Regions from separate parts of the Ruegeria sp. BC6 genome, predicted to be linked through region 1. Evidence: riboswitches for the same ligand, from Rfam matches in the RefSeq annotation. Region 1 holds a riboswitch; the other holds the start of a gene.

The links. A riboswitch is a leader RNA that binds a small molecule or an ion and turns the genes downstream of it on or off. The one in region 1 is predicted to bind cobalamin.
Region 2: another riboswitch for cobalamin. It lies ahead of ACR0MM_RS05630 (DUF1636 family protein); the one in region 1 lies ahead of ACR0MM_RS15710 (DUF1636 family protein).

The regions. Positions count from the first base shown of each region.
Region 1 covers NZ_JBQFUM010000005.1:240,076-244,128, reverse strand. Annotated here, with positions in the region: gene ACR0MM_RS15730 (hypothetical protein) at 1-97, opposite strand, end outside; gene ACR0MM_RS15725 (hypothetical protein) at 147-761, opposite strand; gene ACR0MM_RS15720 (hypothetical protein) at 817-1,236, opposite strand; gene ACR0MM_RS15715 (hypothetical protein) at 1,480-1,779, opposite strand; cobalamin riboswitch at 2,425-2,632, shown strand; gene ACR0MM_RS15710 (DUF1636 family protein) at 2,736-3,134, shown strand; gene ACR0MM_RS15705 (ABC transporter ATP-binding protein) at 3,131-3,937, shown strand; gene ACR0MM_RS15700 (ABC transporter substrate-binding protein) at 3,934-4,053, shown strand, end outside.
Region 2 covers NZ_JBQFUM010000001.1:1,121,425-1,125,477, reverse strand. Annotated here, with positions in the region: gene cobN (cobaltochelatase subunit CobN) at 1-131, opposite strand, end outside; gene cobW (cobalamin biosynthesis protein CobW) at 138-1,193, opposite strand; gene ACR0MM_RS05630 (DUF1636 family protein) at 1,196-1,579, opposite strand; cobalamin riboswitch at 1,662-1,866, opposite strand; gene ACR0MM_RS05625 (LysR family transcriptional regulator) at 1,939-2,814, opposite strand; gene ACR0MM_RS05620 (NAD(P)-dependent oxidoreductase) at 2,923-3,879, shown strand.

The DNA.
Region 1 (4,053 bases):
TTGGTGCACTTGCTTCCACTGATCCGCCACTTTCACCGCATCCTGCAAGCACAGAGACACTGACCGCGCCGATCACCAATAGGATCTTGGAGTTCATCTGCTTTCCTATTTTTTGGAAATGCGTTTCATGGTTTCGGGGCGATCCCCTATTCAATTCCAAAAATGACGTTGTAGTCGACGGCAGAGTTGCTGCGGTTGATGACCTCGACAACATGATCTCCGGATTGCCAAAGCTGTCCGCGATACTCCTTGTCCGCAGACATCAATCCCAACAATTCAGACCCATCGGGGTTGCGAATGACGTAGTCCAAAGAGCCATTTTGCGGAGCAACTCGGACGTAAAGAAACTGTTCGTTTTTCGCGCCAAGAACGTATTGCTGCGATGCGCCTGGTGCGAGTTGGCCGACGAGCTCGGCGCCGGTGGACCCGGCATCGAATTTGACGCGCTGGCTACCTGTAGACCCGGAAGCGCCGGCCATGGCTCCGCCACCATCATCCATCGCCTCGACAACCGACATCTCGCCAATGCTTCCATCCTTGTACGCGATGCAGCGCCAAAGTGTTCCGCCGGCGTCACGCAGCATGACGAGCGTGCCGGCTTCCGAGAACTGTGAGCTTTCGATCGTGCCGGATTGACCGTCCGGACCACCGACCTGCCGCAGATGGTCGATACAGGCGTCATCGGCGTCTGACATGGCCACGGCGGCTGTTCCGCTGATTGCAAGGGCGGGAGTTAGAAGGTTCAAAAAACTGCGTTTCATAAGCAGGTCCTCTGTCGGTCTATCGTAAATGTTATGTTTCCGGTGAGCAGAAACCTCACTGCGCTTCCCGCAACTCTGCCAGAAACTCGTCGCATGCCTGTGCGCTGCCGACGATCTCGTCAGTCGTTTCAATTCTTTGCAATGACGCCATTTCGGAATTCACGCGATTGAGGATCTGATCTGCTTGCTCGGCGGTGATCAGGTTCTCGGCCTGAGCTCCCTTCAATGTGGTGCACACACCGGCGGACAAGCCTGTCGCAACGCCGACACCCATCGCGGCCCCGCCGCCCAAGGTCATCGCTCCAACCACGCCGAGGATGAGCCCGATCACAAGCCCCAAGATCACTTTTCCCATGTTTTCCTCCCATTTTGCGGGAAAGAGTTCCGCCTTCATTCCTGGCGCAAACCACGTGCCCATCTGCATATCAAAACCAGTGCCAACAGGTTGAGCACCGGTGCAATCGCCGCGAGCCACGGTTTGGCCGACTCTGAGAAAAGGTCCACCGCAAGGACCCAAGGCAGACCCAGCGGCAAAAGGAATACGCCGGACAATGGGTCTCGCTCCTGTCCGAACCAGCCAAACGTGCCCGTCACAAACGCAAACAACGCCAACAGGTAAAGGGTCGCGAACGCGATGATGGTTATTCTGCAGACCAAGCCGGACCTCAGCGTATCAAGCCAGTGCTGCGCAGCCGATTTCGGCTACGCATCAAACGGGTCACAACGCGCCTTCGTCGCCGAGGAACTCGATACCAGCTGTCGCGCCATCACTGTAGGCAATACAATTCCACGGAGCCCGATCCTCTCCAACCCCAACGGTGACTTGTGTTCCAGCCTCGCTGAACGCGGATGAGAGCACGACGACTTGCGAATTGTTGGTTGTTTTGGCCACGTCTCGCAGACACGCCTGTTGGGCGGGTGTCAGTTCGGCAGGTGCGCTAGACGTGCTGGTGTCGTCGCAGGCCGCTAGCAGTGCGAAACACGTCGCGCCTGAAATCATCATGACTTTGTTAATCATTTTCTTCTCCTCACAGATTTGTTGATACTTTTGGAATAGGTGGTCTTATTTTGCGCGCTCACGTCTAAGCGGTCCCCGATCTTGCGGCCAATGACATGGCTGGCAGACAGATATTCTGCCGATCCCCGGGACCGTGAACAAAGCGTGCTGACGCAATGACGTTATGGGCAAAAACCGGTGCGAAGTTTCGAGGAAGGGTTCGTACGTTAAGTCCGGGCACCGCGTCCTCCCAACGCTGATCTTCGTGAAATGCCTTCCGACCGCCAGCACTCACTCCAGCAGTCGGAAGGGCCCGACGAAACGGGCGACAGCGACAACAACGGAGGTAAAGCTAAAGTTGTGTCGAATTCTTATGTTTGAATCAATCACAGGATAAATCAATGATTTTTCCGCGCGTAAATTTTGTACGCTTGCCAACGATAGGCTTCTGCATTCAAAGGGAAAAGGCGAGGCCGTTCACGGAGGCTTGGCAGTCAGCCCGCTTGCGCCGCCGTGTTTCGGGACCTTCCGAGCTATCTTAATCCAGTTGGTCAAAACGACGTGATTCGCGGCCCGGTCTGTCGCTCAGGTGGTGCCGAAGGGTCGCCTGGATACCTCCATTACGCACCCGCCCAGAACGTCGTTGACAGTGCAACCCGACTCATGGATGAGATTTGCGCTGATGGTTCCCGATCGTTTCGGCGGTCGGGTAAAAGGGAATACGGTGCGGCGCCGTTCTGACGCCAATTCCGTGACTGCCCCCGCAACTGTAGGCGGTGTGCGACCCCCGGATGCCACTGGGCCGATAGGTCTGGGAAGGCGGGGCAAGCCATACACCGCGAGTCAGGAGACCTGCCATCATCAAACGCAACTCAACCCGGGCGGGGTGTCCCGGAAGGAGGCCAAGATGGCATTTTCGGCTTACGCCGCTGACATGACTGGTTCCCTTTCCGCCCCGCGATTTCGCGGAGGGCGAAATGAACCGACAATCAACACATCACATCACGGTTTGCCTATCTTGCCGACCCAAGAGCGCAGCCGTACGCCCCGGGCCTGACCTGATCGGACGATTGCGCGCCGCGCTGGCCGAAGACGACGGTTTGGCAGGTTTTGACGTTTCCGGTGCGGCCTGCATGGCCGGGTGCACCCGACCCTGTACCGTCGCCTATCACGCGCCGGGCAAGGCATCTTACCTGTTTGGCGGCCTGACGTCTGAAGAGACCGGGGCATTGGTGGAATTCGCCCGGCTGTACCAGCAGTTGCGCGATGGATGGTGCAGCTCGGTCGACCGCCCGGCCGGGCTTCGCCACGCGACGCTGGCCCGCATTCCAGCCGCGATGGCTGCGTCTTCGGAAAATGCGGATTGCGCCTCATGAGCGCGCCTTTGCTGTCGGTGGATACCGTCACCTGGGCGCCGCGAAAACGAGCGCCGTTGGTGCTGCACGAGACCAGTTTTGCGCTGATGCGCGGGCAGGTCATGGGGGTTGTGGGGCCGAACGGTGCCGGCAAGACAACCCTTCTGCGGATGATCTACGGCTATCACCGTCCGTCCTCGGGCGACATTCTGGTGGACGGCGTGTCCGTCAAAAGAATGGCCCCCCGGGCGCTGGCGCGTCAGGTTGCCGCCGTGCTGCAGGAGCAGCCCTCGGATTTCGCGCTGACCGTGCGCGACGTCGTGGCGTTGGGACGTGTGCCGCACCGGTTAGGCCTGTCCACGCCCGGCAGTCGTGACCACCAGATCATCGAGTCCGCGCTTCACCGAATGGATCTGCACGGGTTTGCCGACCGTGGGCTGGCCACTCTGTCCGGCGGCGAGCGTCAGCGTGTGATGGTCGCCCGCGCCCTTGCCCAAGAGCCCCGGATTCTTGTGCTGGACGAGCCTACCAACCACCTGGACATCCGCAACCAGCTAGAGGTGTTGCGGCTGATCCGGGACCTCGACCTGACGATCGTCACCTCGCTGCACGACCTGAACCTGGCCGCCGACGTCTGCGACCATGTTCTGGTTCTGAAAAACGGTCGACCCTGCGGCTTTGGCCCACCCCAGACAGTGCTGAGTGACAGGCTGGTCTCTGACACGTTCGAAGTCACCGCCCGGCAAGAGCAGCTCAGCCTCAGTCACAAACCTCACCTGACCTATCAACTCCCCAATCCCCAACCAGAAGGAAGCTTGGAATGAAACCGACCACCCTGGCCCTGGGCCTTGCTTTGGCCGCCAACACCGCGACCGCGGAAACCGCCGTGCAAAGTTGCAATCGAACCGTCACCTTTGACGAACCGCCCAAGGCGGCGATC
Region 2 (4,053 bases), on a different contig from region 1:
CAGCCGGCCGCGAAAGCACCCAGGTCGCTGTCCGAAAAGGACAGCACCACCAGATCCGCCGGGCTCTGGCCCAGATCGGTCGGGGTCTCGGTTTCCTCGAGCCCGTGGCTTTCGCGGAAGACGACGTGCATCGGTGCTTACTCGGCGGCCTCGGTAACGCCCGTCAGGATGCCGCGGATCGCGGCCTCGTCGATGTCGTCATGCTCGGCGATGACCACCAGGCGCGAGCGGCGCTCTTCCTCCGATTTCCACGGGCGGTCATACTGATGCCGGACCCGCGCGCCGACTGCCTGGACCAGCAGGCGCATCGGCTTGCCGTCAACGGCGGCATAGCCCTTGACCCGCAGGATGTTCAGCTCGTTCGCCAGACGTTCGATATTGGCGACCAGCTGCGCCGGGTCGGTCTGTTCGGGCAGTTCGACCACGATGCTTTCGAAATCGTCATGTTCGTGGTCGTCATGGCCGTCATGGTGCGAGGGGCGGGCGTCCATGTCGTCTTCGGCTGCGGCCTCCAGCCCCAGCACCACGCGCACATCCACCGCGCCCTCGGCCACTTCCACCACGGGCAGGGGGCGCGGCGCCTCGGCGGCGATGATCTCACGCGCCTTGGCCACACCTTCGGGGCCGGCCAGGTCGGGCTTGGTCAGCAGGATGATGTCGGCGCACGAGATCTGATCCTCGAACACCTCGGACAGGGGCGTTTCGTGGTCGATCGAGTCATCGGCCATGCGCTGGGCGTCCACTGCCTCGACATTCGGGGCGAAGCGGCCTGCGGCCACGGCCTCGGCATCGGCCAGGGCGATCACGCCGTCCACGGTGATCTTGGAACGGATATCGGGCCAGTCGAACGCCTTGAGCAGCGGTTTCGGCAGGGCCAGACCGCTGGTTTCGATCAGGATGTGATCGGGGCGCGGGTCGAGCGCCATCAGCGCTTCGATCGTGGGGATGAAGTCATCGGCCACGGTGCAGCAGATGCAGCCATTGGCCAGTTCCATGATGTTTTCCGCCGGGCAGTCGGGGATGGCGCAGCTTTTCAGGATCTCGCCATCGACGCCCACATCGCCGAATTCGTTGACCACCACGGCCAGCCGCTTGCCCTGCGGGTTCTGCATCAGGTGGCGGATCAGCGTGGTCTTGCCCGAGCCGAGAAAGCCGGTGATGACGGTGACGGGAAGTTTTTCGAGGGTGCTCATGCTCAGGCTCCAATCGGGGGAATGCGGGCGGCGCAGTTCTTGCGGAAATGTTCGGGGCGGTCGCGCCATTTCACAAGGCCATCATCGGCGGCCAGATATTTGGTGGCGCCTTCGACGATGATCTCGACATGGTCGGATTCGTTCAGGTTCTCATAGACGAAGGTCCAGCGCGACGGCCCGCCGCGCAGAACGATCGAGCAGCCCTGATCGCAGTTCGACAGGCATTCGACCGGCTTCAGGGTGATGCCTTCGGGCAGGTCGGCAGCGGCCAGCGCCTTGTGCAGCAGCGTGCCGGGGCGCTGGGCGTCATCCTCGATGGGCAGCCCGCGTCGGCAGGTGGTGCAAACCAGCAGCTCGACTGGTGTGGTCTCGGTCACGTATCTCATCCCCCCTCACTCGGTTGTCGGGGGACGGGGTATGCGCGGGCCACGTTGCGGACATGGGCCCGACACCGGAACACCCCGTCCGGTTTGTCTTCGGGCGTTGGCAGGTCTCCCGGCTTGCGGATGTCAGAGCGGCGCTCTGTCGGATGTCCCGCCTTCCCGGCCAGCAGCCAGTGGCATTTGGGCACCCTCTCCGGTCACGGTCGCGGGGGCGGCTGCGTTTGACGGAAAACCGCTGACGCATTCCCTTTTCATCTGCTTGCACAGACACCAACGCAAGCGACATGCGGCACGGGCAGGGGGGTTGTCAAGCGCGCGGGGCCAAGTGCCCTGCGTCGGATCGAAAAAGCGACTTGCCGGGATCAATCCGCGGCATCGCCGGCCAGCCGGTCGCGCAGCCAGGCCAGGAACAACTGGGCAGGGATGGACGGAGGCGCCGCGCTGACGCTGCGGATCAGATAATGCGACTGGGCAAAGGGAATCGCCGGCCCCGCAACCCGGATCGGCGCGCCCTGGGCGATGGCGTTGCGCGCGAACCGCTCCAGAACGGTGGCATAGCCAGCGCCGGCCATCACCAGTTGCAGCGCCGTGACGGTCGTATCCGCCGAATTAAGCGCGGGGCGGTCGGGCAGGTCGGTGCCCGTGGCCTCGAAGTACCGCGCCCAGTTGTCCTCATACCCCAGAATGTGAATCAACGGGCCGTTTTGCAGGTCTGGCGCCGGGTCCTGCGCCCGGCAGACGGGCACCAGCCGTTCCGAGCACAGCTGTTCGGCCGCAACTCCGGGCCAGTCGCCATAGCCCAGCCGGATTTCCACGTCCACATCCGCAGGCGCGGCCGAGTCGTTCCAGATATGTGACACCAGCCGCACCGGGATCTCGGGGTGCTGGGCGCTGAACGCGGGCAACTCGGCCGCGATCCAGTAGGTCATCGTCGATATCGCCGCCCGGATGGTCAGCGCCTGCCGCGAGGCGGGGCCGAACAGGCTGTTGGTGGACAGCGCGATATCCGACAGCGCCCGGCGCACGGTCAGCGCATAGGACTGGCCCAGCTCGGTCAGCGACAGGTGTCGTGCGTTGCGGGCAAAAAGCGGCTGCCCAAGGTCCGCCTCGAGCGAGCGGATATGCAGCGACACCGCCGTCTGGGTCAGGCCCAGCTCCTGCGCGGCGGTTGTGAAATTCAGATGGCGGGCGGCAGCCTCGAAGCTGCGCAGCCAAGCCGGATTGGGCAGGCGGTCCATTCAGCACCAAAATATTTTGCATCTAGATCGACTTTTTATTCGTTTCTTTTGTTGCAGGGCAACGGAAATACTCAGGCCAACGAAAACGCGCCTGCAGGAGGGCAGAACATGAAGGTCGGGTTCATCGGTTTGGGCAATGTGGGGGGCAAGCTGTCGGGGTCGCTGCTGCGCAACGGTATCGACCTGACGGTGTACGACCTGAACCCCGATCTTGTCGCGGAGTTCGCCGCCAAGGGGGCAAAAGCCGGCGAAAGCCCTGCTCAGATGATGCGCGATTGCGATGCGGTCATCACCTGCCTGCCGTCGCCCGCTGCCTCGGAAGCGGTGATGCAGCAGATGCTGCCCGAGGTGACCCACGGTAAGATCTGGATGGAGATGTCCACCACCGACGAGGCCGAGGTCAAACGCCTGGGGGCCATGGTAATCGAGCGCGGCGGGGCGGCGGTGGACTGCCCGGTTTCGGGCGGGTGCCACCGGGCGGCCACGGGCAATATCTCGATCTTCGCGGGCTGCGACCGGGCCACGTTTGAGCGTATCCTGCCGTTCCTTACGACCATGGGGCGGCGCATTCTGCATACCGGCGATCTGGGCACGGCCTCGGTTCTGAAGGTGTTGACCAACTATCTGGCCACTGCCAACCTGATCACCTGCGCAGAGGCGTTGGTGACCGCCAAGGCCGCCGGGATGGACCTGAACACCACCTACGAGGCGATCAAGATTTCGTCCGGCACGTCCTTCGTGCATGAGACCGAAAGCCAGGTGATCCTGAACGGCTCGCGCGATATTTCCTTCACCATGGACCTGGTAAAAAAGGATATCGGCCTGTTCCAGGAGGTCGCCGACCGCGCCGGCGTGCCGTTGGAGATGAACCCGTTGATGATCAAGATCTTCGACGACGCCATCGCCCGCTATGGCGCGCGCGAGCTGTCGCCCAACGTCATTCGACGGCTCGAGGATGCAACCGGGTTGAGCATTACCGCGCCCGGTTTTCCGGCCGAGATGCAGGACGATGAACCGGAAGAGCCGGGGTATGAGGTGATTCCTCAAGGCCGAAGCACGGTTTGAGCCGACGGTCAGCGCAAGGCACGCCCTTTCCGGGGGGGCTCGCATGTACCGACCGCGTCGCTGGTGACCCAGCGCGGACTAAATCCTTGCCCGGAAATTACTGGTTAGCTCGGCTGCGCTAACCATCTCCGCGCGTATTTTGGCGTTTCGTATCAACAAACTGGTCCAGGCGAC